4 regions of the Streptomyces sp. R35 genome follow, and region 4 is predicted to be linked to each of the others. Evidence: riboswitches for the same ligand, from Rfam matches in the RefSeq annotation. Region 4 holds a riboswitch; each other region holds the start of a gene.
What was found. Region 4 has a riboswitch for cobalamin ahead of AB5J50_RS18520 (HoxN/HupN/NixA family nickel/cobalt transporter). Riboswitches for the same ligand answer to the same signal wherever they lie in the genome.

Region 1 (7,150 bases), 1.4 Mb from region 4:
GGCCACCGTCCGGCGGGCCGTCGCGACAAGCTCGTCCCACGCCCGCGTCACCGCGTCCCGCACGCCCCTCCCGCCCAACTCGCCCCGCTCGGGCGCAACCTGTGCGTCCCCCCGCATGTCCCGCGCGTCCCGTCGCTGCTCAGCCATGCCGCGATCCTGCCAGGCAGTGTCGTCAACGCGCCGCAGGCGAGGGCACTTTAGGGCGGAACCCGGGCATCCGTAAGGTCGCATATGGGCATACATCCCCCTCTATTGGCGATTGGCTGGCGATCGACGGGCATTCGATGATCTTCCAGTAACCTCTGGGGGATTTGTCGTGCACGTCGCCATTCCGGGGGGAAATATGGCCCGTGATCACAAACCGTTAAGTCGTCGCGCCCGGGGCTTCGCGGCCGCGGGCGTCGTGGCGGCACTCACCGCCGGGGGGACCGCTCTCGCCGCGCTCCCGGCCGACGCAGCGAGCAAACCCAAGGGGCACGACGTCTCCTCGCACCAGAAGAACGTCGACTGGCCGAGCGCGAAAGCAAAGGGCGCCCGGTTCGTCTATGTGAAGGCGACCGAGTCCCACACGTACCACAATCCGTACTTCAGCCAGCAGTACAACGGCGCACGCAACGCGGGCATCCTCCGCGGCGCCTACCACTTCGCGGTGCCGAACAAGTCGTCCGGCGCCACCCAGGCCGCGTACTTCGTGCGCAACGGCGGCGCCTGGAACGCGGACGGCTGGACGCTGCCGCCCGCGCTGGACATCGAGTACAACCCGTACAGCTCGCACAAGTGCTACGGCCTGAGCAAGGCCAAGATGGTGAGCTGGATCAAGGCGTTCAGCGACGAGATCAAGCGGGAGACCGGCCGCCGTCCGGTGATCTACACGACCACGCACTGGTGGAACACCTGCACCGGCAACAGTCGCGCCTTCGCCGCGAACCACGCCCTGTGGCTCGCCCGCTACGACTCGGCGGACGCGGGCGCACTGCCCGCCGGCTGGTCGTACTGGACGTTCTGGCAGTACGACAACAGCGGCAGCCTGCCGGGTGACCAGAATCTCTTCAACGGATCCATGACTCAGCTCAAGACGCTCGCACGAGGCTAGAAACGGCCACCGGAGCCCGGTATTCCGCCTTCGTTCGAGTCAGCCGGCCGCCCCTTCGACACAAACGGAGGGGCGGTCCACCCTTTGAGACACCCCATCGCCCGCCCCAGTTCATCTTCCGTTCACCCAGGTTGCCTACGGTCCACATGCCACTGACGTCAAACAGAAGCCTGGGTAAATGGAACACATCACGCTCCTCCTCGGAATCGTGATCGTCACCGCTCTCGTGTTCGATTTCACGAACGGTTTCCACGACACCGCCAACGCGATGGCCACCACCATCTCGACCGGCGCGCTCAAGCCCAAGGTCGCGGTGGCTATGTCCGCCGTGCTCAACCTTGTCGGCGCCTTCCTCTCGGTGGAGGTCGCCAACACGATCTCCAAAGGCCTCGTCGACGAATCCGGCATCCAGCCAGAAGTGATCTTCGCGGCGCTTGTCGGTGCCATCCTCTGGAATCTGCTGACGTGGCTCGTCGGCCTTCCGTCCAGCTCCTCGCACGCCCTCATGGGCGGCCTGGTCGGCGCCACCATCGCCTCCGCCGGCACCGGCGCCGTGCACGGTGACGTCCTGGTCGGCAAGGTGCTGCTGCCCGCCGTCGCGGCCCCGATCGTCGCGGGCATCGCCGCGATGCTCGCCACGCGGCTGTCGTACAGGCTCAGCAAGAACGCCGACGCCAAGGCCACCGCGAAGGGCTACCGCGCCGGCCAGATCGCCTCCGCCGGCCTGGTCTCGCTGGCCCACGGCACCAACGACGCCCAGAAGACGATGGGCATCATCACCCTGGCCCTGATCGCCGGTGGCGCCATCGCCCCCGACGCCGATCCGCCGGTCTGGGTGATCCTCTCCGCCGGTCTCGCCATCGCGCTCGGCACCTACCTGGGCGGCTGGCGCATCATCCGCACGATGGGCAAGGGCCTGACCGACCTCCAGCCGCAGCAGGGCTTCGCCGCCCAGACCAGCGCGGCCACGGTCATCCTGGCCTCCTCCCACATCGGCTTCTCCCTCTCCACCACGCACTCCGTCTCCGGTTCCGTGATGGGCGCCGGCCTCGGCCGCAAGGGGGGCGTGGTCCGCTGGTCCACCGCCACCCGGATGTTCGTCGCCTGGGGTCTGACGCTGCCGGCCGCCGCGCTGGTCGGCGCGGGCGCCGAGTGGGTCACCGGCCTCGGCGACTGGGGTACCGCGCTCGTCGCCGTCTTCCTGATCGCCTCCAGCGCCGCGATCTGGCGGATCTCGCGCCGCGAGGTGGTCGACGCCACCAACGTCAACGAGACCGAGGAGCCCGCCGGTGTCGTGACCACGGCCATCGCCGCCGTGACCCCGCCCCCGGCCGGCAGCATCACCGATGACCTCACGGCCACCATTCCGGCTCCCGCCGAGACCGCGGCGAACCCGTCGGCTCCGTCGGCCATGGCCTGAGACCCGAAGGAAGAAACAGCATGAACATCGACTGGGCAGCCCTCGGGTCCGTCATCGGAGTGAGCCTCGGAGTGACCGTGGCCCTCGTCGGCCTCTTCACCCTCGGCGTCGTCGGCCTCTCCAAGAAGGAGTCGGCCCAGGGCGGTTCGGCCGCCGCGGCGGCCACGGGCGCGTACGTCTGCTTCGCGGCCTGCGCTGCGGCGGTGGCGTACGGCATCTCCTTGATCATCGCCTGAAGCACCGGCCGACCATGGTCCGAGCACCGCACGATCCTTTCTGAGGACCGCACGGCCTTTCTGAGGACCGCACGATCATCGCCGCCCTGCTCATCGGTCACCCTTTCCTGGTGACGGTGAGCAGGGCGGCTCTTTTTCCGCGTCGGCGGGACAGCTCGGCGTACCGGTCCCGCACCTTCGCGCAGAGCGTCTCGTCAGGCATTTCGGATGCCTACGCTCCGTGATCATCAGCGCATCCGTGGACTGCCGCCCCCCACAGGGGAATTCGGCGCAAGTCGGTCTCGGCGGACAGGCCGGGGTGGCGGCGGTGTGGGTCTCAGCACACTCTCCCGTCGCAGGTCAACAGCAAGTTGACGGGTCTTCCAACCCCGTGGTGGACTGCCCGAGCCAAGTACGGCGGCATGAGAGGAAGCCGGTGTGAGTCCGGCGCGGTCCCGCCACTGTCACCGGGGAAGGAATTCCCCGGGAGCCAGGAACTCTCACCGCCGGTCTCGTCGAACCAGGGCGTGGACACCCTGAGTGAGGACATATCGCCATGCGCGGCTGCCCAAGTGCCCTGCCAACGACGCGAGTGACGCGAACGACGGTTGTCCCCGACCCCACGGTCGGCTGAACCGATGCGTGCCGATCGCGTCTTCGCGTACGGCGCCACCGCCGGCCTCCTCGGCGACCTGCTGCTCGGCGACCCTCGCCGGGGGCATCCGGTCGCCGCGTTCGGGCGGGCCGCGGGAGCCGTGGAGCGGGTGTTGTGGCGGGACCACCGCGGGTGGGGCGCGCTGCACACCGCCGTGTGCGTGGGCGGTGCCGCAGGCCTCGCGGCGCTCGCGAGCCATTCCGTACGTTCCTCTCGTACCGCCTCCATCGCGCTGACCGCCGCCGCCACTTGGGCCGTCGTCGGGGGAACCTCCCTCGGGCGCGAGGCCCGCGCGATCGGTGACGCGCTCGCGGCCGGTGATGTCGAGGTGGCCCGGGAGCGGCTGCCGCATCTGTGCGGGCGGGATCCCCAGGCGCTGGACTCCGACGGGATCGCACGGGCCGTCGTCGAGTCCGTCGCCGAGAACACCTCCGACGCGGTGGTGGGGGCACTGGTGTGGGGCGCCGTGGGCGGCGTTCCCGGGCTGGTCGCCTTCCGTGCCGTGAACACGCTCGACGCCATGGTCGGGCACAAGTCCCCCAAGTACCGGCGGTACGGGTGGGCTTCCGCGCGACTCGACGATGTGGCCGGATGGCCGGGGGCACGGCTGACCGCCGTGCTCGCGAGCGCGGCCGGAAGTGCTCCGCGGGGTGCCGTACGCGCCTGGCGTGCCGACGCACGTAAGCATCCGAGCCCAAACGCCGGGCCTGTGGAGGCCTCGTTCGCGGGGGCGCTCGGGGTGCGGCTCGGCGGGACGCTCACGTACGGGGGGCGGGTCGAGCACCGGCCCGTGCTCAACGGCACCGGGCGCGCCGTCCAAGTCGACGACATAGAGCGGGCCGTACGGCTGTCGCGGCGGGTGAGCTGGCTCGCCCTCGGCGTGAGTGCCGCCGGGCGACTGCTCTCCCAGAGACTTCTCGCGAAGGGGCGTACCTCATGAGTGGCGGAACGGGCGGCGGACTCCTCGTTGCCGGGACCACCTCCGACGCCGGCAAGAGCGTCGTCACCGCCGGGATCTGCCGGTGGCTGGTGCGCCAGGGCGTCAAGGTCGCGCCCTTCAAGGCGCAGAACATGTCGCTGAACTCGTTCGTGACGCGCGAGGGCGCCGAGATCGGGCGCGCGCAGGCCATGCAGGCGCAGGCCGCGCGCGTCGAGCCCACCGCGCTGATGAATCCCGTGCTGCTCAAGCCGGGGAGCGATCGCAGCAGTCAGGTCGTCCTCATGGGCAAGCCGGTGGGTGAGATGACCGCGCGCGGCTATCACGGGGGACGACAGGAGGCCCTCCTGGGGACCGTGCTGGACTGCCTCGCCGAGTTGCGGGGCACGTATGACGCGGTGATCTGTGAGGGGGCCGGCAGTCCGGCCGAGATCAATCTGCGGCGGACGGACATCGTGAACATGGGGATCGCGCGCAACGCGCGGCTGCCCGTGCTCGTCGTCGGCGACATCGACCGCGGGGGCGTGTTCGCCTCGTTCTTCGGGACGGTCGCGCTGCTGTCGCGCGAGGACCAGGAGTTCGTCGCCGGGTTCCTCGTCAACAAGTTCAGGGGGGATGTCTCCCTGCTGGAGCCGGGGCTCGACATGCTCCACGGCCTCACCGGGCGGCGCTCCTACGGCGTCCTCCCCTTCCAGCACGGTCTCGGCATAGACGAGGAGGACGGGCTGCGTGTCTCGCTGCGGGGTGCCGTGCGGGAGTCCGTCGTGGCGGAACCCGTCGGCGCGGACATCCTCCGCGTCGCCGTCTGTGCCGTCCCCCTCATGTCCAACTTCACGGACGTGGACGCGCTGGCCGCCGAGCCGGGTGTCGTCGTGCGGTTCGTGGACCGGGCCGAGGAACTGGCCGACGCCGACCTCGTCGTCGTACCGGGGACCCGGGGGACGGTGAAGGCGCTGGAGTGGCTGCGGAAGCGCGGACTCGCGGACGCGATCGCACGCCGGGCCGCCGAGGGGCGGCCCGTGCTGGGCATCTGCGGTGGCTTCCAGGTCCTCGGCGAGCACATCGAGGACGAGGTCGAGTCGCGCGCCGGTCAGGTCGACGGGCTCGGACTCCTCCCCGTACGCGTGCGGTTCGCGCGCGAGAAGACCCTCACCCGGCCGGTCGGCGAGGCGCTCGGCGAGCACGTCGAGGGGTACGAGATCCACCACGGCGTCGCCGACGTCACCGGCGGAGAACCCTTCCTGGACGGGTGCCGGGTCGGTGCCGTCTGGGGCACGCACTGGCACGGCTCGCTGGAGTCGGACGGGTTCCGGCGTGCCTTTCTGCGCGAGGTGGCGGCCGCCGCGGGCCGCCGTTTCGTGCCGGCCGCCGACACGTCGTTCGCGGCGCTGCGCGAGGAGCAGCTGGACCGGCTCGGCGATCTGATCGAGGAACACGCGGACACGGACGCGCTCTGGCGGCTCATCGAGTCGGGCGCGCCATCAGGACTGCCTTTCATTCCACCGGGAGCGCCCGCATGAGCACAGTGTTGTTGTTGTCGACCGCCGACACGGATCTGCTGGCGGCCCGTGCCTCCGGCGCCCCGTACCGGATCGGCAATCCGACCCGGGTGGATGTCACGGCCGAGCTGCCCGCGCTCGTCGAGGGCGCGGACATCGCCGTCGTACGGCTGCTGGGCGGCAAGCGTGCCTGGGAGGACGGCCTCGCCTTCCTCAAGGCGTCCGGCATCCCGACCGTGCTGCTCGGCGGAGAGGCCGTCCCGGACGCCGAGTTGATGGCCGAGTCGTCGGTTCCCGCGGGTGTGGTGGCCGAGGCGCTGCGGTATCTCGTCGAGGGCGGCCCGGAGAACCTGACCGAGCTGGCCCGCTTCCTCTCCGACACCGTGCTCCTGACGGGTGAGGGCTTCGAGGAGCCGCACAAGATGGCGGAGTACGGCGTCCACGGCGAGCGCGCGTTCGTCGAGGGCCGCCCGACGGTCGGCGTGCTCTTCTACCGGGCGCACGAGCTGTCCGGCAACACCGGCTTCGTCGACACGCTGTGCGACGCGATCGAGGCGCGGGGCGTCAACGCCCTTGCCGTGTACTGCGGTTCGCTGCGCGGCGCGGACGCGGGCCTGTACGAGATCCTCGGGAAGGCCGACGCGCTGGTCGCCACCGTACTCGCGGCGGGCGGCACGCACGCCTCGCAGGCGTCCGCGGGCGGCGACGAGGAGGCCTGGGACATCGGCGCGCTCGCCGACCTCGACATCCCTGTGCTGCAAGGCCTGTGCCTCACCTCGTCGAAGGCCGCCTGGGACGGGTCCGACGCCGCCCTCTCCCCCATGGACGCGGCGATGCAGGTCGCAATCCCGGAGTTCGACGGCCGCCTCATCACGGTCCCCTTCTCCTTCAAGGAGCAGGGCCCGGACGACGTCCCGGTCTACGTCGCCGACCCCGAGCGGGCCGCGCGCGTCGCCGGAATCGCCGTGCGGCACGCCCAGTTGAAGCACAAGCCGAACGCGGACAAGAAGCTCGCGCTCGTCTTCACCGCCTACCCGACCAAGCACTCCCGGGTCGGCAACGCCGTCGGCCTCGACACGCCCGCGTCGGCGGTACGGGTGCTCGACGCGCTGCGGGACGCCGGGTACGTCGTCGAGGGGCACCCCGACAACGGCGACGAGTTGATCCACCGGCTCATCAACGCCGGTGGCCACGACGTCGAATGGCTCACCGAGGAGCAGCTCGCCGCCGCCCCCGCACGGGTACCGCTCGCCGACTATCAGGCATGGTTCGACAAGCTCGACCCCGAGCTGCGCGACGGCATGCTGGAGGCGTGGGGCGAGCCGCCGGGC
Region 2 (7,150 bases), 680 kb from region 4:
CCGCGTACAGCAGATCCCGTGGTTCCTGCGGTACGAGGCCCACGCGTCGTACGAGTTCCGGGGGCGCCGTCCGGTGCGGTACGGCGCCGCCGACCCGTACCGATCCGGCGGCGGGCTCGACCAGCCCGACCAGGGCGCCGAGCAGGGTGGACTTTCCGGCTCCGTTCCGGCCCATCAGCGCGATCGTCTCGCCGGGGGCGACGGTGAGGTCGACCCGGCGGAGCGCCTCGACCGGGCCGCGCCGGACGGCGAGGGAGGCGACCTCGGCCACGTGCGGTGGGGGTGCCTGGGGAGTGGTGTCGGGGGTGCGCTTGCGGAGGAGGCGGGCGAGGGGGGAGGTGGGGCGTGGGAGTACTGGGGGTGACGGGGGTGACTGGGGTGACGGGGGTTCGGGGAGAGAAGGAGGGGCGGGGGCTTCCCGTGCCGCCTCGGCCAACCTGTCCCGCAGCGGCCCCGCCTTTCGCCGTGCGTCGCGCACCGTGAGCGGTAGTGGGGACCAGCCGGCCAGGCGGCCCAGGCCGACCACCGGGGGGTACACCGGGGAGACGGACATGATCTCGGACGGGGTGCCGAGGGTCGGCGCGGCTCCCCGGGAAGGCAGGAGGGCGACCTGGTCGGCGTACTGGATGACGCGTTCCAGGCGGTGCTCGGCCATGAGGACGGTGGTGCCGAGGTCGTGGACGAGGCGTTGGAGGATGGCGAGGACCTCCTCCGCGGCGGCCGGGTCCAGGGCCGACGTGGGTTCGTCGAGGACCAGGACCTTGGGGTGCGGGGTCAGGACCGAGCCGATGGCCACGCGCTGCTGCTGGCCGCCGGACAGGGTCGCGATCGGGCGGTCGCGGAGGTCCGCCAGGCCCAGCAGGTCCAGGGTTTCCTCCACACGGCGGCGCATCACGTCCGGCGCGAGGCCCAACGACTCCATGCCGTACGCGAGTTCGTCCTCCACCGTGTCCGTCACGAAGTGGGACAGCGGGTCCTGGCCCACCGTGCCCACCACGTCGGCGAGTTCGCGCGGCTTGTGGGTGCGGGTGTCGCGTCCGGCGACCGTGACCCGGCCGCGGAGTGTGCCGCCGGTGAAGTGCGGGACGAGTCCGCTCACCGCGCCGAGAACGGTCGACTTGCCGACGCCCGACGGGCCGACCAGGAGGACCAGTTCACCCTCCGGGACCTCGAAGTCCACGCCCTGGACGGTGGGTTCGGCCGCTCCGTCGTACGTCACGGAGACATCCTCGAAGCGGATCATGAGGGCTCCTTGGAGGGTGAGGGGTGCGCGGGGGTCCGGGGTCGCCGGGGAGCCGGGGCCACGAAGGCGGGGAGGAGGCCGAGGAGGATCGCCGCCGCGGGCCAGAGCGGGAGGGTGGGGGCCACGAGCGGGACGACGCCGGGGCGCAGCGCGACGGGGTCGTACGAGGCGGCGGCCACCATCAGCGCCGCCACGGCCACGCCCGAGCCCGCCACCAGCCAGGCCCGTGCGCCCCACGCGTCCGGGCGGTACCGCGTCCGCAGTGAGCGCCGGCCGCCGAGCCACAGGCCGCCGAGCGCCGCGGCCAGCCCGGCCAGCAGTACGGGCAGGCCGTAGCTGCCGCCCTCCGCGGTCAGCAGTCCGTACGTGCCCGCGCAGACGCCGAGCAGGCCGCCGAGCGTCAGTACGGCGGTGGTGCGGCGGACGGTGGGCGGGACCTCGGCGGTGCGGCCGTAGCCGCGGGCGTCCATCGCCGCCGCGAGGGCGACCGAGCGCTCCAACGCGCCCTCCAGGACCGGGAGTCCGACGTGCAGCAGGCCGCGCAGGCCCTTGTCCGGGCGGCCGCGCAGGCGCCGTGCGGCGCGCAGGCGCTGGACGTCCGCGATCAGGTTCGGGGCGAAGGTCAGCGCGACGACCACCGCCACGCCTGCCTCGTACAGTGCGCCGGGGAGTGACTTCAGCAGGCGGGCCGGGTTGGCGAGGGCGTTCGCCGCGCCTACGCAGATCAGGAGCGTGGCCAGTTTCAGGCCGTCGTACAGGGCGAAGACGAGGCCTTCGGCGGTGACGCGGCCGCCGATGCGGATGCCTTGGGCCCAGTGGGGGAGGGGGGCTTCGGGGAGCGTGACGATGATGTGGGTGCCGGGGATGGGGGAGCCGAGGAAGACGGCGAAGGCCAGGCGGATGGCCAGGACGGTGACACCGAGTTTGACGAAGGCGGTGTACGAGTGGGCCCAGGGGGCGGTGGTCCGGCGGGCGGCCACCACGTAGCCGGCTACGCCGATGAGCAGGGCCAGGAGGAGGGGGTTCGTGGTGCGGGAGGCGGCTGTTCCCAGGCCTAGGGCCCAGGTCCACCAGGCGCCGGGGTGGAGGGAGTTGGTGCGGGTTGCCTCCGGCGTGCGGGTGCGGGTGCGGCGGTGCGGTGGGCGTTGGGCTGGGACGGCACCCGGCGTTGGTGGCTGTGCCCACCCTCCCCCACTCTCGGCTTCGCTCGAGCGGGGGGACCCCCATCGCCCTGCGGGACGATTGCCCACAGAGGGTGGAGCGGCGGGAGCCGGCGTGAGGGCTGGGCGGTCGGGGTCGGCCGGTGTCATTGGGTTCACCCCCGCCTCAGCCCCGGTTGCGGCGGGCCTGCCAGATTGCTGCGGCGCCCAGGAGGGCTACCGCCGCTGCACCTGCCAGCAGGCCTACTGATGGGCCGTGGTGGGCCGGTTTGGGCTGGTGGGGGTGGGCGGTGGTTTTCGTCGGCTTGGTCACCTGGTCGCCGCAGCCTGTCTGGGGGTAGCCCGCAATGGCGCACAGGAGGGCGTTGGTGTCGTAGCGGAGGGGCTTGGCAACCGAGGCCAGGGCTTCGGCCGTGGTCGCGTTCGAGGGGACGCTCGCGCAGGCTGTGCGCGGGGTGGGCGGGGTTTCGCCGGACGGTGCGTCCGCGGGCGTACCGAAGTCGATGACCAGGGCCACGCGCTTCTTGCCCTGCTGGGCGGGCGTCTTGGCACAGATCGAGGCGAAGTCCCGGTTTCCGCGCGGCTGTACGGCGTGCTGGGAGTCCTCGCTGATCGCGAAGCGGAAGCCCTGGACGTCGCCGTCGGACGGCCGCGCGGTGGACGGGCCCTGGGTGGCGTACGTCCACTTCCCGCCGGTCAGGTCCCAGAAGGACCAGTAGCGGTAGCCGACCGCCTGGGCCTGCCCCGCCCCGCCGAGTACGAGGAGCAGCAGGGCCAGGGCAAGACTCAGGGTCTGGGCACGACTCAGGGTCAGGGCACGACTCAGGGTCAGGGCACGACTCGGAGCCGGGGCCGGCGCGGGCGTCCGACGGCGGCGTATCACAGCTGCTGCTTCTTGTTGCGGCCGCTGATCAGGAAGCCGATGCCGATGCCGGCGACGAGACCGACGCCCACGATCCACCAGACGCCGAGCCCCTTGTCGTCGTCCTTCTTCTTCTCGTCCTTCTTCTCGTCGCTCGCGGCGGCCGAGTGGTCGGACGCGTCCGCCGCAGGACCGGTCGCGCCGAGCTGCTTGACGAGGTCCGCGCCGCCGAAGTCGCGCGGGTCGGTGCCGGTGGCATGGGCGGCGAAGATCAGCTGGGCGTACGCGGCCGGTCCGGCCTTCGCCGCCCAGGCGCCGTAGTTCTTCTCCAGCCAGGCGAGGGGCTTCTGGGCGTCCTCGGTCCAGCCGTCGGAGGCGAGTGCGACGACCGCGTCGGCGGTGTTGCCGTAGTCGGGCTGATCCTTGGCGCCGGGCATCGCCGACTTCAGGTACGGGGTGGCGTTGAGGGCGTTGGAGAGGTAGGAGGCGCCGTTGCGGGCAGCCTCCGCCGGAGTGAGCTTCTCCGTGGCGCCGCAGACGTAACCGGACGTCGTGGTCTTCCCCGCCGTCGTCACGAACCCCTTGCCGAGGGAGCCGAGGACCGCGGCCGCCGTGGCGTCCGCGTTCGCCGTCAGCTTGCCCTTCTTGTCGGGCTGGAACGCGAACCCGCCGCCGCTGCCCTCGCCCTCGCACGCGATGGACAGCGTCACGAGTGCGTCGTACGGCGACTTGCCGCCCTGGGAGACGTCCGCGGGCTTCTGCCCGGCCGCCGCGAGCGCGCCGATCACCACGGACGTCGAGTTGGCGTCGCTGGCCCCGCCCGCGACGTACCCCCAGCCGCCGTCCTTGTTCTGCACGGACTTCAGCCATGCCACGGCCTTGCCCGTCTCGGTGTCGTGCCCGCCGAGCGCGGCGAGGGCCTGCACGGCGGCGGCCGTGTTGTTCGTGTCGACCATCGTCTTGGCGTCGCACTTCGCGGTCGCGTCGGCGCGGTACGGCGCGAACGCCCCGCTCGCGCACTGCTGCCCGGTCAGCCAGTCGACGGCCTTCGCCGCGGGCTCGACGCCCACGGTGTCCTGGGCGAGCAGTGCGAGCGACTGCCGCCAGACGCCGTCGTAGGTGGGGTCGGTGGAGCCGTACAGGCCCGACGGGAGCGCCTGGGACGCGGAAGGGGACGGGGACGAGTCCGCCGCGAGGGCGGCCGGTGCGAAGGCCGTGCCGATCACGGCGGTGGCGGCCAGTACCGCGGCGCTGCGGCGAACAATCATGACTCTCCCCTGGGGAGCCGGGCAGCAGCGGGCGCAGACTTGGCCCGAGCGGCTCCGGCTCCGTATACCTCGACGGTGCCGGCCGTCGGCGGGCTGCCGACGGCACGAGCCGGTCACGTCCCGGGCGAGGCGATCCGGCTCACCACCTGGCGGGTGATTCACGGTTGCGGGTCAGCGCCGGATTTGCACCGGCTTCCCCCCGTACGGGTGTGATGACGACGCGCTCACTCTACCGGCCCGTAAACAAGAGTCTGAGGGCCGCCTGTGGCCCCGCCCGGATGCCCGGATAGGTTCTGGCCATGCGTACGGGGAAACTGCTCGGCTCGGGGCGTTCGGCGGACGTCTACGAGATCGACGAGGCGTGGGTCCTGCGCCGGGACCGCGAGGGGTGGGGCGACGCCACCGCCGAGGCCGCGGTCATGGAACACGTACGAGGGCACGGCTATCCGGTGCCGGGCGTGCGGGCGGCGACCCGGACCGACCTGGTGATGGAGCGGCTGTCCGGGCCGACCATGCTGGAGGCGTTCGGCGCGGGACTGCTCTCCGCCGAGGAGGCCGGCCTCACCCTCGCCCGGCTGCTGCGCAGACTGCACGCCGTGCCCGCCCGGGTCTCCGCGGACCCGGCCGTCCGCGTCCTGCACCTGGACCTGCACCCCGACAACGTGATGCTCACCCCGGACGGCCCGAAGGTCATCGACTGGGCCAACGCCGAGGAGGGCCCGCCCGGCCTGGACTGGGGCACGTCCGCCGTGATCCTCGCCCAGGTGGCCGTCGGCGACGAGCCCCACGCGGAGGTCGCCGACGAGACGCTCGCCGCGATGCTCGACGGGAACGCGGCGTACCTGACGGAGGACGGGCTCACCGAGGCGAGGGCCCGGCGCGCCGCCAATCCGACCATGAGTCTGCGGGAGGTCGAACTCCTCGGCGAGGCGGAGGAGTTGATCCGTGAGCTGATCCGCCCTCACTGAGTGGTGGTGTCGGCCGCGTGCCGCCAGAAGTCCCGCATCAGCGGGGTGGGCGTCGGGTTCTCCATGCCGACCTGGGTGAGCAGCACGGTGACCGTGCCGGTGGACGGGACGAGGTGGCCGGTCGTGCCGGTGCCGCCGGTCCAGCCGTATCGGCCGGGGACGTTCCACGGGTCGGTGGGTTCGATGTCGACCTGGGCGCCGTAGCCCCAGCCCTGGCCCTCCATGAACAGTGCGCCGATGTCGCGCTGGGCCGGGGTGAGGTGGTTGGTGGTCATCTGCCGCACCGAGGCGGGGGAGAGAAGGCGGCGCCCGCGTGCGGTGCCGTCGGCCAAGAGCATCCGCGCGAAGGCCAGCCAGTCGTCGGCGGTGGAGACGAGCCCGCCGCCTCCGGACGGGAACGGCGGAACGCTGCTCCACTGCCCGTCGGGGGCGTCGGCCAGTTCGAGACCGCCGCCGTTCCGGGCGGCGCGGTAGTAGCTGGTGAATCGGTCGCGCTTGCTCGCCGGCACTTCGAAGCCCGTGTCGGTCATGCCCAGCGGCTCGAAGATCCGCTCGGCCAGGAACTCGGGGAGCGGACGGCCGGCGACCCGGGAGATCAGTACGCCCTGGAGGTCGGAGCAGGTGCCGTACAGCCAGGCCTCGCCCGGCTGGTACAGCAGCGGAACACGTGCCAGCGCCGCCACCCACGCGTCCGGCGGCGGGAAGGCGCGCAGATCGCGGCCGTCCTTCTGGACCTCGAACAGCGCCTGGACCTGCGGCAGCGTGAAGTCGGAGGGGAAGCCCCAGCCGGCCCGGGAGGAGAGCAGATCGGCGACGGTGACCGGCCGGGCGGCCGGGACCACGTCGTCGACGGGGCTCGACGGTGTACGGACGACCACCGGCTTCGCCAGCTCCGGCAGCCACGCGTCGACCGGGTCGTCGGGCGTGATCAGGCCGTCCTCGATCAGCAGCATCACCGCCGCGGCGGTGATCGGCTTGCTGATCGAGGCGATACGGAAGATCGTGTCCCTGGCCATCGGGGCGCTGCCCTCGACGTCGACGGAGCCGACGGCCTGGACGTCGACCCGGTCGCCGCGGGCCACGAGGCCCACCGCTCCCGGCACGGTGCCGTCGTCGACGTACGCGTTCAGGAGGTCGTGCAGGGCGTGCGGGTCGTGCGGGCTGCTCATCGGTTCACCTTTCCGAAGGGGTGGCGAGCTCGCGCAGTGCGTCCTCCAGCCTGGCGGCCGTGTCCGCGTCCGTCATCCGGAGCTCGCTCAGGAGGGCCCGGGTCACCGTCGCCAGGGCGCGCCGGAGCTCGGGCCGGTCCAGGGAACGTACGAGGGTTTCAGTCAGTGGTCCGGTGACCTCCGGCGGCAGCCGGTCCGCGCCCTTGGCGTAGGCGGAGGGCAGGCCCAGGCGCAGGCAGGCCAGGGTCAGCAGGTGGTCGCGGAGGGCGCTGATCCAGTGTTCGGCCTGCCACAGCGCTCCGCGTTCGAGGGAGATGCGGGCGTGCAGGACGTGGTGCCAGGCGAGGCCGGTCAGGTGATCGGGGTCAGTGGCCGCGTCGGTCGACTCCCGTACGGCCACCGAGCCGAAGACGACCCGGAACGCTCCGCCGCCCATCGGCCCGAAGGACGCCTCCGGCGTGAACCCCAGGTCCACTTCGA
Region 3 (7,150 bases), 2.9 Mb from region 4:
GCGTCGTCCTTGCCACGCACGTACTGGTAGACCGCTGACCGGGACACGCCCATGGTGGAGGCGATGTCGTCCATCGTGGTGCGCCGTACGCCGTACCTGGTCAGGCACTCGTAGGCGGCGTCGAGGACCTCGTCGAGCCGGTCGGTGGCCATCGTCAGGCCAGCTTCTTCAGCAGCTCGGCCGCGAGCGGGGCGGAGGAGGACGGGTTCTGGCCGGTGACCAGATTGCGGTCGACCACCACCTTGGGGGCCCACGGCTCGCCCTCCTGGAAGTCGACGCCCGCCTCGACGAGCCGGTCCTGGAGCAGCCACTTCGCCCGGGCGGCGAGACCCGCCTGCGTCTCCTCGGCGTTGGTGAAGGCGGAGACCCGGTAGCCCGCGAAGGCGTTGCCGCCGTCCTCGCGGGTGGCGGCGAGCAGCGCGGCCGGGGCGTGGCATACGACACCGAGCGGCTTGCCCGAGTCGAGCGCGAGGGTGAGGAGGCGGCCGGAGTCGGCGTTGACCGCGAGGTCCTCCATCGGGCCGTGGCCGCCGGGGTAGAAGACGGCCGCGTAGTCGTCCAGGTCCACTTCCTCCAGCTTGATCGGCTGCTGGAGCTCGGCGATCGACGCGAGGGCGCCGGCGATCCGGTCGGCGCCCTCCTGCCCGCCGTTCACCTCGGGCGCCAGGCTTCCCTGGTCCACGGTCGGCACGACGCCGCCCGGCGTGGCGACGACGACCTCGTGGCCCGCGGCCTTGAAGGCCTCGTACGGGGCGACGGCCTCTTCGGCCCAGAAGCCGGTCGGGTGCCGGGTGCCGTCGGCGAGCGTCCAGTGGTCGACGCCGGTCATCACGAAAAGGATCTTCGACATGGTGTGTTCTCCGGGGGAGCGGGCCCTGGCGGACCTGGGGAGCGTTCTTGGCCGTACGCCCTGACGTTCTGCGCTCAGATCGTCAGGGCGGCGATGTCCTCGACGGTATGCGTGTCGGACATAGGTGACCAATAAGAAACCCGCTCGCAGGCATAGGGGATCCAATACCGCGCCGGGAATACGGCGGGCGGCCCCGCCCCGAGGCTGGACGCCGGGAACATGCACGATTAATCTCATCCGCACCTAGACAACTGGTTGAGTAGAAGAGGTGGGCGTGATGCATTCCTTCCGCAAGGCCGTGGAGGCCGGAGATTTCGCCGCGATCGAGGAGATGCTGGCCGAGGACGTGGTGTTCACCAGCCCCGTCGCCTTCAAGCCCTACCCGGGCAAGGCGATCACCGCGGCCATCCTGCGCGGCGTCTCCCGTGTCTTCACCGACTTCCGGTACGTACGCGAGATCGCCGGCGCCGACGGCCGGGACCACGCGCTGGTCTTCGAGGCGAAGGTGGGCGACAAGCAGCTCACCGGCTGCGACTTCCTGCACTTCGACGAGGACGGCCGGATCGACGACTTCATGGTCATGGTCCGTCCGCTGACGGCGGCCCAGGCGCTCTCCGAGGCGATGGGGGCGCAGTTCGAGCGGATCTCACGGGAGGTGGCGGAGGCGGCTGGCGCGTGAGCGGCGACGCACTCTGATGGTCGACGGGTCAGCCCGGCTCCCCGAGCGGGCGTCCCGCGCGAACGTTCCAGCGACCCGCGCGGCCGCTGAACTCCGTGGCGGTCAGCGGTGGCACGTCGACGCGCCAGAAGGCCGACTCCGGCGCTCCCAACACCCGTACCACCAAAGCCCGTACGACCTCCGGCTCCACCACGGCGACGGTTCGCCCGGTGACGTCGGAGGCCGTGTCCAGCCAGCCCGCCACCCGGTCGCAGAACGCCCGCACCGACTCCCCGTCGTGCGGCGCGGATCCGGGATCGGCAAGCCACCGTGCCACCGCCTCCGGCTCCTTCGCGCTCACCTCGTCGAGGGTCGCCCCGCGCCAGCGGCCCACGTCCAGACCGGCCAACTCCGGTGGGTCCTCAGGGGTGTCGAGGCCGAGCGCGCCCGCGGTCTCGCGGCACCGCACGGTGGGGGAGACCCACAGCCGGGCCGCGGCCGGAACACTGTCCGCGGCCGCCCGCGCGAGCCGCAGCCCCGAGGCGTCGACCGGACATCCGTCGTCGAAGCGGGCCTCGCGCAGTGCCTCGCTGATCGCCGCTGAGATCAGGATCACTCGGCTCGTCATCCACATCCACTTTCCTGTGCAAAACCCTTGTGCGGTACGGGAACCGGCCACGCGGCCGGGTCAGGGGCGCACGCCGTGCCCCTCATGCGCCCTTGGCCGGATCCCCGCCACGCGGTACGGTCTCGTCGATATTGACGACGGTTCGGCGGAAGTCCGGTGGAAATCCGGCACGGTCGCGCCACTGTAAGCCCATCAAGAACCACTCCCGCCAGGGGTGGTGAAGGTCGAGCAAGTCAGACCCGCGGCCGTCGTCCTGTGCACCACCAAGATGGGACGCGAGTTCCCCAGGAGGTTCTGCCCCATGGCGCAGTCCGTCGCTCAGCCGACCGCTACCCCCACCGCCGTTCCCGCGAAGCTGCCGATCGGCGCGATCGCCCCCTGGGCGGTCTTCTTCGGCATCCTGATGCTGGTCCTGCTCTACTTCGTCGGCGCCGAACAGGGCGCCACCTCCCTCGTGTCCGGCGAGAACGTGCACGAGTGGGTGCACGACGCCCGCCACCTGCTCGGCTTCCCCTGCCACTGACGGCGAAGAGGAAACGTACGAGCTCATGAATTCCGCAACTGTCAGAAACCTCCTGGTGCGTGGCATGCTCGCGGGTCTCGCCGCGGGCCTGCTCGCCCTGGTCGTCGCCTACTTCCTGGGTGAGCCGCGCGTGGACTCGGCGATCGCCTACGAGGAGGCGCACTCGCACGAGCACGGCATGGAGATCGTCTCCCGCACGATGCAGTCCACCGGCGGCCTGGCCACCGGTGTCCTCGTCTACGGGGTCTCGTTCGGCGGGATCGCCGCCCTCGCGTACTGCTTCGCGCTGGGCAGGATCGGCCGGTTCGGGCCGCGCGCCAGCGCGCTCCTGCTGTCGGCGGCGGGCCTGCTCGCCGTCTACGTAGTGCCGTTCCTGAAGTACCCGGCCAACCCGCCGTCCGTCGGCGACCCCGACACCATCGGCAAGCGCACGACCCTGTACTTCCTGATGATGGTGCTCAGCGTGCTGCTCGCCGTCGCCACGGTCATCCTGGGCAAGCGCCTCGCGCCGCGCCTGGGCAACTGGAACGCGACGCTCGCGGCGGGCGCGTTCTTCGTCCTCGCCATCGGCCTCGCGTACGCGTTCCTGCCGGCCGTCAACGAGGTCCCGAAGGACTTCTCCGCCACCCTGCTCTGGCAGTTCCGCCTCGCGGCCCTGGCCATCCAGCTGACCCTGTGGACCGCCTTCGGTCTGGTCTTCGGGGTGCTGGCGGAGCGGGTGCTGGCTCCACGACCAGCCACCGTGCGGGAGAAGGAGCCCGCCGCGGAGGCAACTCCCGTCGCTCACTGAGCAGTTGAAAAAGGGCGGTCCCGGTCGTCGACCCGGGCCGCCCTTCTCGTTCAGATCAGCCGCTCGAAGCCGTCCAGCATCGCCGTGAGGCCGATGTCGAAGTGTTCGTCGATCTCCGTGTCGTCGGCCGCGCGGGCGAGGACGTTGTACGCGGGCGATTCGGGCGCGGGCTTCTTGCTGCGGCTCTGCGAACCGAGCCGCACCACCGCCAGGCTCAGCGCGTGCCCGATGGTGAACTCGCGCAGACAGCGAGCGATCTGCAGGGCGTGGGTCGGGGTGAAGCCCCTGGCCTGAAGCAGCTCGATGATCCGTACGCCCGTGTCGATCGATGCACGCGAGCGCACCGGACGGGTCGCGAAGACCGAGACCGCCTGCGGATGGCGGAGCAGCGTGTCGCGCAGCCGCAGGCAGTACTGCTCGGAGACCGCCCGCCAAGTGTCGTCCCAGGGCAGCGAGTCGACGTCGAGCTCGTCGAAGAGCGCCTCCGCGATGCCGTCGAACAGCTCCTCCTGGTCCCGGAAGTAGCGGTACACCGCCATCGGGTCGACCCCGAGCCCCGCGCCGAGCTTGCGCATCGAGAAGTTGCCGAGGCCGTTGGCGTCGATCAGGGCCAGTGCGGCGGCGGCGATGTACGTCCGGTTCAGCGCCGGTCTGACGCGCGGGGACGGCCGCGTGTCCGCCGCGCTGCCCTTGTCGGTCTTCATGAGGAGAGTTGGTCCAGAATCGTGGTCAGCCGCTGGGTGAATTCCTCCGGAAGCTGCTGGTAGACCGTGTGGCCTCCGGGGAACTCCTCGCATGCTACGCCGAGCAGCTCGCTCAGGACGTGAGCGGGACGGTGGTAGGGGCGCCCTTCGCTGTCGCGGCCCGTGGCGAGGCGCCAGGGGATGCCCACGTCCCGCAGGGCATCGAGGTCGGGCTGGTACGCGAAGCAGAACTCGGGCAGTTCCCGCTCGACGAGGATGCGGGAGTTGCCCAGGATGCGGGTCATGGTGTCCGGCTCGCGACCGGTCACCCGCTGCGCGGCACCGGCGGTGGCCAGCATCACGCGGGAGGTCGCGGCGATCAGCGCCTGGCCCCTCGGCGACACGAACATCCGCGGCGGCTGCGGAAGCGTCATCGCGCCGAACGCGGCCGACGCCCGCAGCGGACCCTTCTCCCGGCCGAGCCGTTCGATGTCCTCCATGGCCTGTCGCTCCGGGCTGTCCAAGGGCAGCACCTGCATGAGCGGCGGCTCGTGGACGACGGCGCCGAGCAGTCGCCCGGAGTGGTGCGCCAGCAGTTCCAGCGCGATGATCGCGCCCCCGCTGTTGCCGAAGACGTACGCCTGGTCGATGCCGTAGTGGTCGAGGATTGCGATCACGTCGTCGGCCTGCTGGGGGACGTCGATGCGTGCCGCCGGATCGGCGAGCGGGCTGCGGGAGTTGCCGCGCCGGTCGTAGGTGATCACCGTGAACCGCTCGGCGAGCAGCGGCACGACGTCCTCGAACATGCCCGCGTCGCCACCGCCGCCCGGTACCAGCACCAGGGCGGGGCCCTGCCCGACACGCTCCGTGTGCAGTCGCGCGCAGGAGACCAGGACGGTCGTCGACCGCGCGACACCCGCCTGTTCACGAACGGACTCGTGTTTGCCCATCTGAGTTCTCATTTCACTTCGTGCCTTGAGATGTGATTATGTCTACGCCGTAGGTTAAGTCTACGGTGTAGTTCATCGATTTCAGAATGGAGGAATTCCAGTCATGGGCGCGGAAGCGGCGGACGGGAAGACCACGCTGTCGGCGACGGACGGACGGGCCCGCAGAAGGCGGGCGTACGGGCGTGGATACGCGGTGCTGATGTACACCGTGGCCCTGGTCTACTTCGGGCAGGCCGTCCTGGCCGGCCAGTTCCTTTCGGGCAGCTACGACGCGTTGCGCTGGCACCAGTACGGCGCGACCCTCACGGACGCACTTCTGTTCTGCGCGCTCGTCGTCGGCGCGCTGCTCCGCCGGCACGGCAAGGGAAAGCTGTGGCCGTTTCTGGCGGCGCTCACCCTGCTGCTGGCCAATCAGGCCCAGAACGGCGCGGGGGCCGCCCGGCTGCTGTCCCTGCACATACCACTCGGCGTCGCGATGATCGCGGGCGCGTTCCTGGTCGCCCTGCGGGTACGGCACGCCGGTGAGCCCGCCGACACTGGGACCTCCGCGTGAGCGGGCGCGTCTCCCGGCGCTCCCTGCTGCTGGGCACCGGAGCCGCCGCGCTGACCATCGGCGGATCGGCCGTGCTGGCCTTCGGCTTCCGCGGTACGACATCGACCGGCACCCTGCTGCCCAGCCAGGTCCCGCTGCCCGAGGCGTTCCGGAAGCCGCTGACGGTGCCGCCGGTGCTGAAGCCCACCAGCTCGGCCGACGGCACGGACACCTACGAGATCACCCAGCGCGAGGCGACCGCCGAGATCATCGACGGCCTGCGCACCCCGATCTGGGGGTACGACGGCATCTTCCCCGGCCCGACCCTGGTCACCCGGCGCGGCCGCCGAACCGTCGTGCGGCACCGCAACGAACTCCCCGTCCCCACCGTCGTCCACCTGCACGGCGGCAGGAACGCCCAGCGGCACGACGGCTACCCCACCGACCAGATCCTGCCGACGAGCGGCGCGCACATGAGCGCGCACCACGGCGGCGGCGATGTCAGCCACGGCACGCGCACCTACGAGTACGACACCGACCAGCGGGCGGCCACCCTCTGGTACCACGACCACCGGATGGACTTCACCGGCCCGAGCGTGTGGCGCGGCCTCGCCGGGCTGCACCTGATCACCGACGACGAGGAACGGGCCCTGCCGCTCCCGGACGGCGACCGCGACCTGCCCCTCGTCATCATGGACCGGTCCTTCGCGGCGGACGGCGGCCTGCGCTATCCCAGCGTCGACAAGGACCTGGACAAGACGCCGGGGGTGACCTCCGGATACGAGGCAGGCGTCCTCGGTGACGTCGTCCTGGTCAACGGAACTCCCTGGCCGTACAGGGAAGTCGACGCCGTCCGCCACCGGCTGCGCCTGCTCAACGCCTCCAACGCGCGCCGCTACCGGCTGCGCCTCGACCCGGCCCCGGACGGCGTGCACGAGCCGTTCGTGCAGGTGGCCTCCGACGGAGGGCTCCTCGCCCGGCCGCTGACCCATCCGTACCTCGATCTCGCCTCGGCCGAACGGCAGGAAGTCGTCGTCGACTTCTCGCGCTACCGCGTGGGCCAGAAGGTGCGGCTGGTGAACGACTTCGGCGAGGGATCCACCCGCCAGGTGATGGAGTTCCGCATCGCGCGCAAGGCCAAGGACGACAGCCACGTGCCGCGCACACTCTCGGTGATCGAGCCACTGGATCCCGGACGGGCCGTCAGGGAACGGGACATGGTCTTCCAGTCCAAGTCGATCGGGGACAACCACGGCTGGACCATCAACGGCGAGCCCTTCTCCGTGGACCATGTGCACGCGGCGCCACGTCTCGGCGACATCGAGATATGGAACCTGTACGCGGACTTCCACCATCCGATCCATCTGCACCTGGTGCACTTCCAGGTACTCAACCGCGGCACCAAGGAACCCGGGCGGTTCGACCACGGCTGGAAGGACACCCTGGACCTGTGGCCCGCCGAACAGGCCCGGATCATCGCGCGGTTCGACGGCCACCGCGGCAAGTACGTCTTCCACTGCCACAACCTGGAGCACG
Region 4 (7,150 bases):
TCCCTGGCGGTACGGAGCTTGCGCGCGGCGGTGTTCGCCGTGCTGTGCGTGCTGCTGGCCGCCGGGGGGCACGGGCTGGCGACGGGGGAGGCACCGCCGTTCTGGGCGGACGGTGCCGGATTCCTCGCCGTCTTCGCGGCCGGCTGTCTGCTGGGCGGCCGGGAGCGGTCGCTGCTCGGGATCGGCGGCGGAATGCTGGCCGCGCAGGCCGGACTCCACCTCGGGTTCGAGGCCGCCCGGCCGCGCATGGCGATGGACATGCACGGGGCGCACATGACGCACGCGCACGTCCACGCCCTGACGCCCCACGCCACGGCCGCGCATGTGGCCGCGGCCCTGCTCGCGACCTGGTGGCTGCGGTGCGGCGAGGCCGCGCTGTGGTCCCTGCTGCGGTGGGCCGTGGCACTTGTGCCGGGGCTCGCGGCATGGTGGCGGGCGCGGACGGGACCGTCTCACGCACGGGCCCGCCGGAACGCCGTACGCCGAAATCACGTGGATCCGCGGCCACTTCGGCAGTTGTTGCTGCGGCACGCCGTCTCCCGTCGGGGACCGCCGGCAGGGCTCGCCCCCACGCCCTGACCGCATCCACACCTGTACGGAGTTCCCCTGATGTCCCCGATACGCACCACCCTGCGCCGAGCCGGCCTCGTTGCCGCCCTCACCACGGCCGGAGTCCTGACCGCCTCGGGCGCGGCCTTCGCGCATGTGACGGTCCACCCCGAGAGCTACGCCAAAGGCGCCACGGACGGCGTCCTGACCTTCCGCGTCCCCAACGAGGAGGACACCGCCAGCACCACCAAGGTGCAGGTCTTCCTGCCCACCGACCATCCGGTTCTGGGCGTCCTGGTCACGCCCCAGGCGGGGTGGACCGCGAAGGTGACGACCACCAAGCTCAAGACGCCCGTGAAGACGGACGACGGCACGATCACCGACGCCGTCTCCGAGATCACCTGGACCGGCGGCCGGATCCGCCACGGCGAGTACCAGGACTTCGACGTCGCCTTCGGTCAGCTCCCTGACAGCACCGACGAGTTGAGCTTCAAGACGTTGCAGACCTACTCGGACGGCAATGTCGCCCGCTGGATCGAGGTGACGCCGAAGGGCGGCGAGGAGCCGGAGAACCCGGCGCCCGTCCTCGCGCTCACGGCCAAGGCCGCGGAGGAGGACGGTTCCGACGGGGGTTCCACCTCGGACTCGTCGTCGGGCTCGGGTACGGCGTCCCGTTCGGGCTCGTCTCCGGCTGCCGCGGCCAAGAGCTCGGCGTCGAGCAGTGACTCGACGGCGCGCGGCCTGGGCATCGCCGGGCTGATCGTCGGCGTCCTCGGTCTGGCCGCGGCCGGATTCGCCATCGCTCGCGGCCGCGCCGCCCGCTCCTAGCCGGTACGCGGCTGCCGCCCCGCCGGTCTCAACTCCCGTCGGCGGGGCGGACCGCCCACCGCTGCTCCACCTTGGCCAGCCGCCAGTACGCCACGGCCGCGGCCCAGACGACCACGAACAGGCCGACGATGATGTAGCCGACGTTGTCCAGGTCGAGCCCCGCGATCCAGCCGGTGACCCCGTCGCGCAGGTCGAGCTTGTCGTGCAGCACGCCCACCAGCTCGATCGTGCCGATGAAGAAGGCCACCGCGATGGACAGGCCGGTGATGGTGAGGTTGTAGAAGACCTTGCGCACCGGGTTGGAGAAGGCCCACTGGTAGGCGAAGTTCATGAACGTGCCGTCCAGCGTGTCGAACAGGCTCATCCCCGCCGCGAACAGCAGCGGCAGGCACAGGATCGCGTACCAGGGCAGCCCGGCCGCGGCGCCGCTGCCCGCCATCACCATCAGCGTGACCTCGGTGGCGGTGTCGAAGCCGAGGCCGAAGAGGAAGCCCAGCGGGAACATCTGCCCGGGCCGCGTGATGGACTTCGTGAAGCGGCCGAGGATCCGGTTCATGAACCCTCGGGAATCCAGGTGCTGTTCGAGCTCGGCCTCGTCATACGTACCGGCCCGCATCGCGCGGAAGACCCTCAGGATGCCGATGAGCGCGACGAGGTTGAGGGCGGCGATGAGGTAGAGGAACGACCCGGAGATCGTCGTACCCATGATGCCGAGCACCTGGTGTGTGCTGGAGCCCTCGTTCATGATCCGCCCAGCCAGCTGGGTGCCTCCGGCGATGAGTGCGGCGAGGATGACCACCACACTGGAGTGCCCGAGCGCGAACCAGAAGCCCACCGACACCGGCCGCTTGCCGTCGGCCATCAGTTTGCGCGTGGTGTTGTCGATCGCGGCGATGTGGTCCGCGTCGAAGGCATGCCGCATGCCCAGCGTGTAGGCGGTGACGCCCAGACCGATGCCGAACGCCTTGGAGCCGACCTCGTAGTGCTCCGGCGCCACGAGCAGGAACAGGATGCCGAACGCGACGACGTGCAGCGCCGCGATCACGGCCAGGAGTACACCGGTCCGCACGGTGTCCTCGCGCCGCCAGCGGAACCCGGCGGCGGATAGGGACGACTGCGTGGGCAGGGTCATGCGGTCACGCTCCAGCACCTCGTGGATCACTTCGTGAGATGCCGTGGCCGGTCTCCTGGCTGACGGGTGCACGCGCCCGGCCCTGCCTTCCCGGCCTCGCGGCCAGTGGCGCCACCCGAAGGCGGCATGGGACGGGAACTCCCCGATCACAGTGGCGAGGGCCGCTCCGGTCTGGGCCCCCTGAGGGGCCGTCACCGGTCTTCCCGAACACCACGGCCCGCCAACCGTAGGCGTGGCCGGTGTCTCCTGCAAAGCTGCACAGCTACGCAGGTATTGAAGATCACATACGGCTGCTCGCCCTGGCCGTTCCGGCGACGGAGACGGAATCGGAGGCGGGCACGAAGGCGGACAAGGAGACGGCAGCGGAGAAGGAGACGGCGGCGTGTGTCCCCTGGCCGCCTGCGAAGATGGCCCCCATGCATCTCGTCCCCGCCGAGCGGGCCGACCGCCGGACCATCGACGGCCACCGGGTCTGCGACGCCGTCGCCGCCATCGGTGAGCCCGGGCATGTACGCACCTGGGCCGACCGCTTCTCCCTCCTCGCCGACCCGCGTCGGCTCGCCCTGCTCCTGGCCCTCCACCGGGCGGGCCCGCTCGCGGTCTCCGACCTCGCCGTCGCGACCGGCATGAACGACCCCGCCGTGTCCCAGGCGCTGCGTCTGCTCCGCACCGCCGGGGTGGTCGAGGGTGACAAGGACGGGCGGGTCGTGCGCTACCGGGTGACCGACGGTCCGACCGCCGAACTCCTCGAACGCTGCGCGTACGACGCCGGCTGAGCCACTCCCGGGCGCACCGGGATCGAAGAGGGGATCTGGGCAGGGCATCCGGAAAGGACATCTGGGCAGGGCATCCGGATAAGGCTGCGGCCCCGAACGCCTGGGAGGCGGGCCGGGGCCGCGGGCTCACGGAGTCACCGTGGTGCGGTCACTCACTGTTGAGTTGCCAAGGTGCCGTGCTGCTCAGTCCTGCGTCGGCGCGTTCTTCCTGCGGACGAAGAACACCGCCGCGCCGCCGATCACGACCAGGGCGATGGCCACGCCCGCGATGACCGGGGTCGCGCTGGATCCACCGGTCTCGGCGAGGTCGGTGCCCCCGCCGGAGGTGCCGCCCACCGTCGCCGGGCTCGGCTCACTGACCGTCTGGGTCGTGATGTCGTTCGCGCTGCCCTGGGTCTTGCAGTCGAGTACGCCCTTGAACCGCTCGGTGAAGCCGTTCGGAGCGTCGATCGTGAAGTCGTACGCCTGGTCCTCCTGCAGCGGGATGGTCACCGTCTGGGACTTGCCCGCCGCGATGGTGCGCTCGACGCCCATCAGCTCGAAGGTGAACGCCTCGTCGCCCTCGTTGGCCGCCGTGATGTCGACGCCGCCCTTGGCGCAGTTCTTCTCGGCGGACAGGGCCGGTATCGCGCCCTTCTCCGCCCAGTTGGCGGTCGCCGTGGCGGAGACCGTCGACTCGCTGGACCCCGCGAGGATCTGCGTCTGGCTGTGGGTCTCCGAGGTGAAGGCGCGGCCGACCGGCACGGTCGTGGACGCCTGCACGGTCAGCGCGGCCGAACCGTCCGCGCTGTCCTTCGGCACGTCGAAGTAGAGCCGGCTGCCGTCGGTGGCGGAGGTGATCGCCTTACCGTTCTTGCCGACGACCTTCACCCCGCTGGCGGCGGAGTCCGCGGGCGGCGTCACCGTCACGCTGTCCGCGTTGGTGTGCACCGTGACGGGGCCGAGCCGCTCGCCGGCGTGACCGGAGACCGCGGCCGGGTCGAGGGTCAGCGAGGCCTTGGGCTCCGCCAGACTCCGCGCGCTCTTCTGCAGATAGTCCGCGAGCTTCTCCGCCTGCGGGTCCACCGCGTCCACGTCGGCACCGTCCGAGTACCGCCAGATGGCCACCTGAGTGCCGGCCGCCGCGTCCTTCTCGGTGAGGCTGCCGACGCCGGCCTTCTTGGCGAGCGCCGCCAAGTCGTTCACCTGCGGGTAGGAGTTCCGCAGGATCCAGCGGATCCTGCCCGCGTTCTTGTTGCCGTTCAGCGACGTACCGCTCCAGGGGGTCTCCTGGTATTTGGCGTCCCGCTGCGTCGGGTTGTGGATGTCGATGCAGTAGGTCTGCAGCATGCCGCCGTTGTCGACGGACATCTCGAACAGCCCCGCGGACACCCAACTGTCCTCGCCGTTCTCGTGGATGACCGCGGACCCGTACGTCTTGAGGTCACCTATCGTGGCGGTCGCACCGCCCAGGCTCTGCGGGGTCTCGTCGGCGACGGCCGTACCGGCGGTGGCGATCGTCCCGACGGCGACGAGCCCCGACACCAACGTCGCGGCGGCGAGGCGGGCGGCCCCTCGGCTGCGCGCGGACAACGCAGAGAACGCAGAAAACACAGAATTCCCCTTCGCGCAGGACCCGTTGACATGGGGGACGGTCCCGCCAGCAGAATCAGAAGCCACGTGAGCTATGCCCGGCATCCTAAGGAAGCGGCGCACCAGGTTCCCCGGTCATTCCATCGGATAATCGATCCGACTCGGAATCGTTATCGCTCACACAGCTGTGAGCTGGGCTTATCGACAAACACACAGGGACCGTTCGCAACGCATTCATCGATAAGCCGCAGTTCGGTCAGGTCGTGCGTGTCCCTGACATCACGTCACTCCCGCCGGCTCGGGATGCTGTTGGCCCGCCGCCTCGGTATGACCCTCTGGCTCCGTCTCCCAACTGGGCTCCGGCTGCGGTGCCGGAGCCGATCCCGTGTCCCCCTTGGCGGCTCGACGGAAGGCGGACGTGCCGCGCGAGAGGTCGTGTCCGATCGCCGCCGCGTCGACGTCCGCCGAGGTCCAGCTCTGGCCGTCGCGCGTTTCCGTGCGTACCTTCAGCCGCCCCTGCACGACCACCGGATCGCCCACCGACAGGGACGCCCCCGCGTTCGTCGCGAGCGCCCTCCTGGACCACACCGTGAAGAAGTTGGTGTGTCCGTCGGTCCACTCGCTCTTCTCGCGATCCCAGTAGCGCGACGTCACGGCCAGCCGAAACCTCGTCGACGCTCCTGTCGACAGCTCCCGGTACACCGGCTGCGTCGCGACGTTCCCCACCACGCACACCATCGTCTCGTTCATCCCGAACCCCTCTCCCGTACGAATGCGTCTGTCGCGGCGACCGCATGCGCTGTGTCGTGCGCTGCGATCGCCGCGAGATCAGACTGCCTCCGTCGGGCCGAGCCCGCTGAGCGCTGTGGACTACCGGCCGGTTGTGGAAAACTCCGTCACCCGACGGAGTGAGGCCGCACAGCTTCGCCGGGGTTAACCCACAGGTGCCGACGCCGCCCCCGTGACCCGCCCGTACTGCTCCCGCACCTCCCGGTACCGAAGCAGTTCCGCGGCCACGGGATCCAGTACACGTGCCCTCCCGCACCCGGCGGCGGCCTCGCGCAGCCGCCGTTCCGCTTCGATGCCGTAGCGCCGGGCGGGCCCGCGCGCCGCCATCCTGCTGCTCCACTCGACGGCCGGACCGCCGATGATGCCCGCCACCATCAGCAGCACAGGCACCCCGAGATTCGGGGCCGTGACGCCGATGATCTGACCCAGCAGCCAGAGTCCGCCGATGAGTTGGACGATCGTCATCGAGGCCTGAGCCAGCACGGCGACCGGCCACCAGCCGGGCCGCGGCGGACGCCCCACCGGGGTCACGGCGCGGGCCGTCATCTCGTCCAGCGCCTCGGGCAGCCCCTGCGCCCCGCGCACGGCCGCCTCGCGCACCGCCTGCGCCCAGGGTGCGGGGAGCCCGTACACCGCCCGGTCCGCGACCAGCCGTACGGCCTGCTCGACGCGCTGGCGTGCCGTGGCCTCCTCGTCCGCGGGGGCGCGGACGGGCAGACGTCCGGTCGGGAGCTCGCCGCGGTCCTGGTACCAGCGCCACAGCCGCAGCCAGGGCGTCCCGCACGCGCGGTTGGCGTTGCGGCGCCACGCGCGCTCGGACGCCTCGCCGGCCGCGACGGCACCCACCGCGTCCGCGAGCCGGGCCGCGAACTCGTCGCGCGCCTCCTCGCTGAGTCCGACGCGCCGCCCGGTCGCGTAGACGGGCCGCAGCCGTGCGGCGGCCGCGTCCACGTCGGCGGAGATCCGGCGCGCCGCGGCACCGCGCTCGGCCACGAACTGGCCGAGCGACTCGCGCAGTTCGCCGACGCCGTCCCCGGTGAGCGCGGACAGCGCGAGCACGGTCGCGCCCGGTTCGCCGTACTCGCCGAGCGCGATCCCGTCCTCGTCGAGCAGCCGCCGCAGATCGTCGAGGACCTGGTCGGCGGCCTCCCCGGGCAGCCGGTCCACCTGATTGAGGACGACGAAGGTGACCTCCGCGTGCCCGGCCATGGGCCGCAGATAGCGCTCATGGAGGATGGCGTCGGCGTACTTCTCCGGATCCACGACCCAGATGACCGCGTCGACGAGGGCCAGGACGCGGTCCACCTGTTCGCGGTGCTGGACGGCCGCGGAGTCGTGGTCGGGCAGGTCGACCAGGACGAGGCCGCGCAGCTGCGCCTCCGCCTCGGCGCTCTGCAGGGGGCGTCTGCGCAGCCGCCCGGGGATGCCGAGCCGGTCGATGAGCGTCGCCGCGCCGTCGCTCCAACTGCACGCGATGGGCGCCGCGGTGGTCGGCCTGCGGACA

Region 1: another riboswitch for cobalamin. It lies ahead of AB5J50_RS12190 (cobalamin biosynthesis protein); the one in region 4 lies ahead of AB5J50_RS18520 (HoxN/HupN/NixA family nickel/cobalt transporter).
Region 2: another riboswitch for cobalamin. It lies ahead of AB5J50_RS15520 (prenyltransferase/squalene oxidase repeat-containing protein); the one in region 4 lies ahead of AB5J50_RS18520 (HoxN/HupN/NixA family nickel/cobalt transporter).
Region 3: another riboswitch for cobalamin. It lies ahead of AB5J50_RS05685 (CbtB-domain containing protein); the one in region 4 lies ahead of AB5J50_RS18520 (HoxN/HupN/NixA family nickel/cobalt transporter).

What each region holds. Positions count from the first base shown of each region.
Region 1 covers NZ_CP163440.1:2,607,804-2,614,953, forward strand. The annotation lists gene AB5J50_RS12170 (class II aldolase/adducin family protein) at 1-147, opposite strand, end outside; gene AB5J50_RS12175 (lysozyme) at 344-1,093, shown strand; gene AB5J50_RS12180 (anion permease) at 1,272-2,513, shown strand; gene AB5J50_RS12185 (hypothetical protein) at 2,534-2,749, shown strand; cobalamin riboswitch at 3,107-3,248, shown strand; gene AB5J50_RS12190 (cobalamin biosynthesis protein) at 3,367-4,323, shown strand; gene AB5J50_RS12195 (cobyric acid synthase) at 4,320-5,840, shown strand; gene cobN (cobaltochelatase subunit CobN) at 5,837-7,150, shown strand, end outside.
Region 2 covers NZ_CP163440.1:3,366,008-3,373,157, reverse strand. The annotation lists gene AB5J50_RS15535 (ABC transporter ATP-binding protein) at 1-1,243, opposite strand, end outside; partial or broken gene AB5J50_RS15530 (energy-coupling factor transporter transmembrane component T) at 1,240-2,343, opposite strand; gene AB5J50_RS15525 (SCO2322 family protein) at 2,570-3,211, opposite strand; gene AB5J50_RS15520 (prenyltransferase/squalene oxidase repeat-containing protein) at 3,283-4,533, opposite strand; cobalamin riboswitch at 4,639-4,789, opposite strand; gene AB5J50_RS15515 (phosphotransferase) at 4,833-5,501, shown strand; gene AB5J50_RS15510 (serine hydrolase domain-containing protein) at 5,495-6,670, opposite strand; gene AB5J50_RS15505 (hypothetical protein) at 6,675-7,150, opposite strand, start outside.
Region 3 covers NZ_CP163440.1:1,160,928-1,168,077, reverse strand. The annotation lists gene AB5J50_RS05705 (TetR/AcrR family transcriptional regulator) at 1-152, opposite strand, end outside; gene AB5J50_RS05700 (type 1 glutamine amidotransferase domain-containing protein) at 155-850, opposite strand; gene AB5J50_RS05695 (nuclear transport factor 2 family protein) at 1,128-1,529, shown strand; gene AB5J50_RS05690 (histidine phosphatase family protein) at 1,558-2,136, opposite strand; cobalamin riboswitch at 2,237-2,401, shown strand; gene AB5J50_RS05685 (CbtB-domain containing protein) at 2,438-2,659, shown strand; gene AB5J50_RS05680 (CbtA family protein) at 2,685-3,449, shown strand; gene AB5J50_RS05675 (TetR/AcrR family transcriptional regulator C-terminal domain-containing protein) at 3,500-4,153, opposite strand; gene AB5J50_RS05670 (alpha/beta fold hydrolase) at 4,150-5,082, opposite strand; gene AB5J50_RS05665 (hypothetical protein) at 5,186-5,635, shown strand; gene AB5J50_RS05660 (multicopper oxidase family protein) at 5,632-7,150, shown strand, end outside.
Region 4 covers NZ_CP163440.1:4,042,965-4,050,114, reverse strand. The annotation lists gene AB5J50_RS18530 (hypothetical protein) at 1-579, shown strand, start outside; gene AB5J50_RS18525 (YcnI family protein) at 610-1,377, shown strand; gene AB5J50_RS18520 (HoxN/HupN/NixA family nickel/cobalt transporter) at 1,406-2,509, opposite strand; cobalamin riboswitch at 2,537-2,739, opposite strand; gene AB5J50_RS18515 (winged helix-turn-helix domain-containing protein) at 2,926-3,285, shown strand; gene AB5J50_RS18510 (Cys-Gln thioester bond-forming surface protein) at 3,469-4,878, opposite strand; gene AB5J50_RS18505 (single-stranded DNA-binding protein) at 5,137-5,607, opposite strand; gene AB5J50_RS18500 (GTPase) at 5,791-7,150, opposite strand, start outside.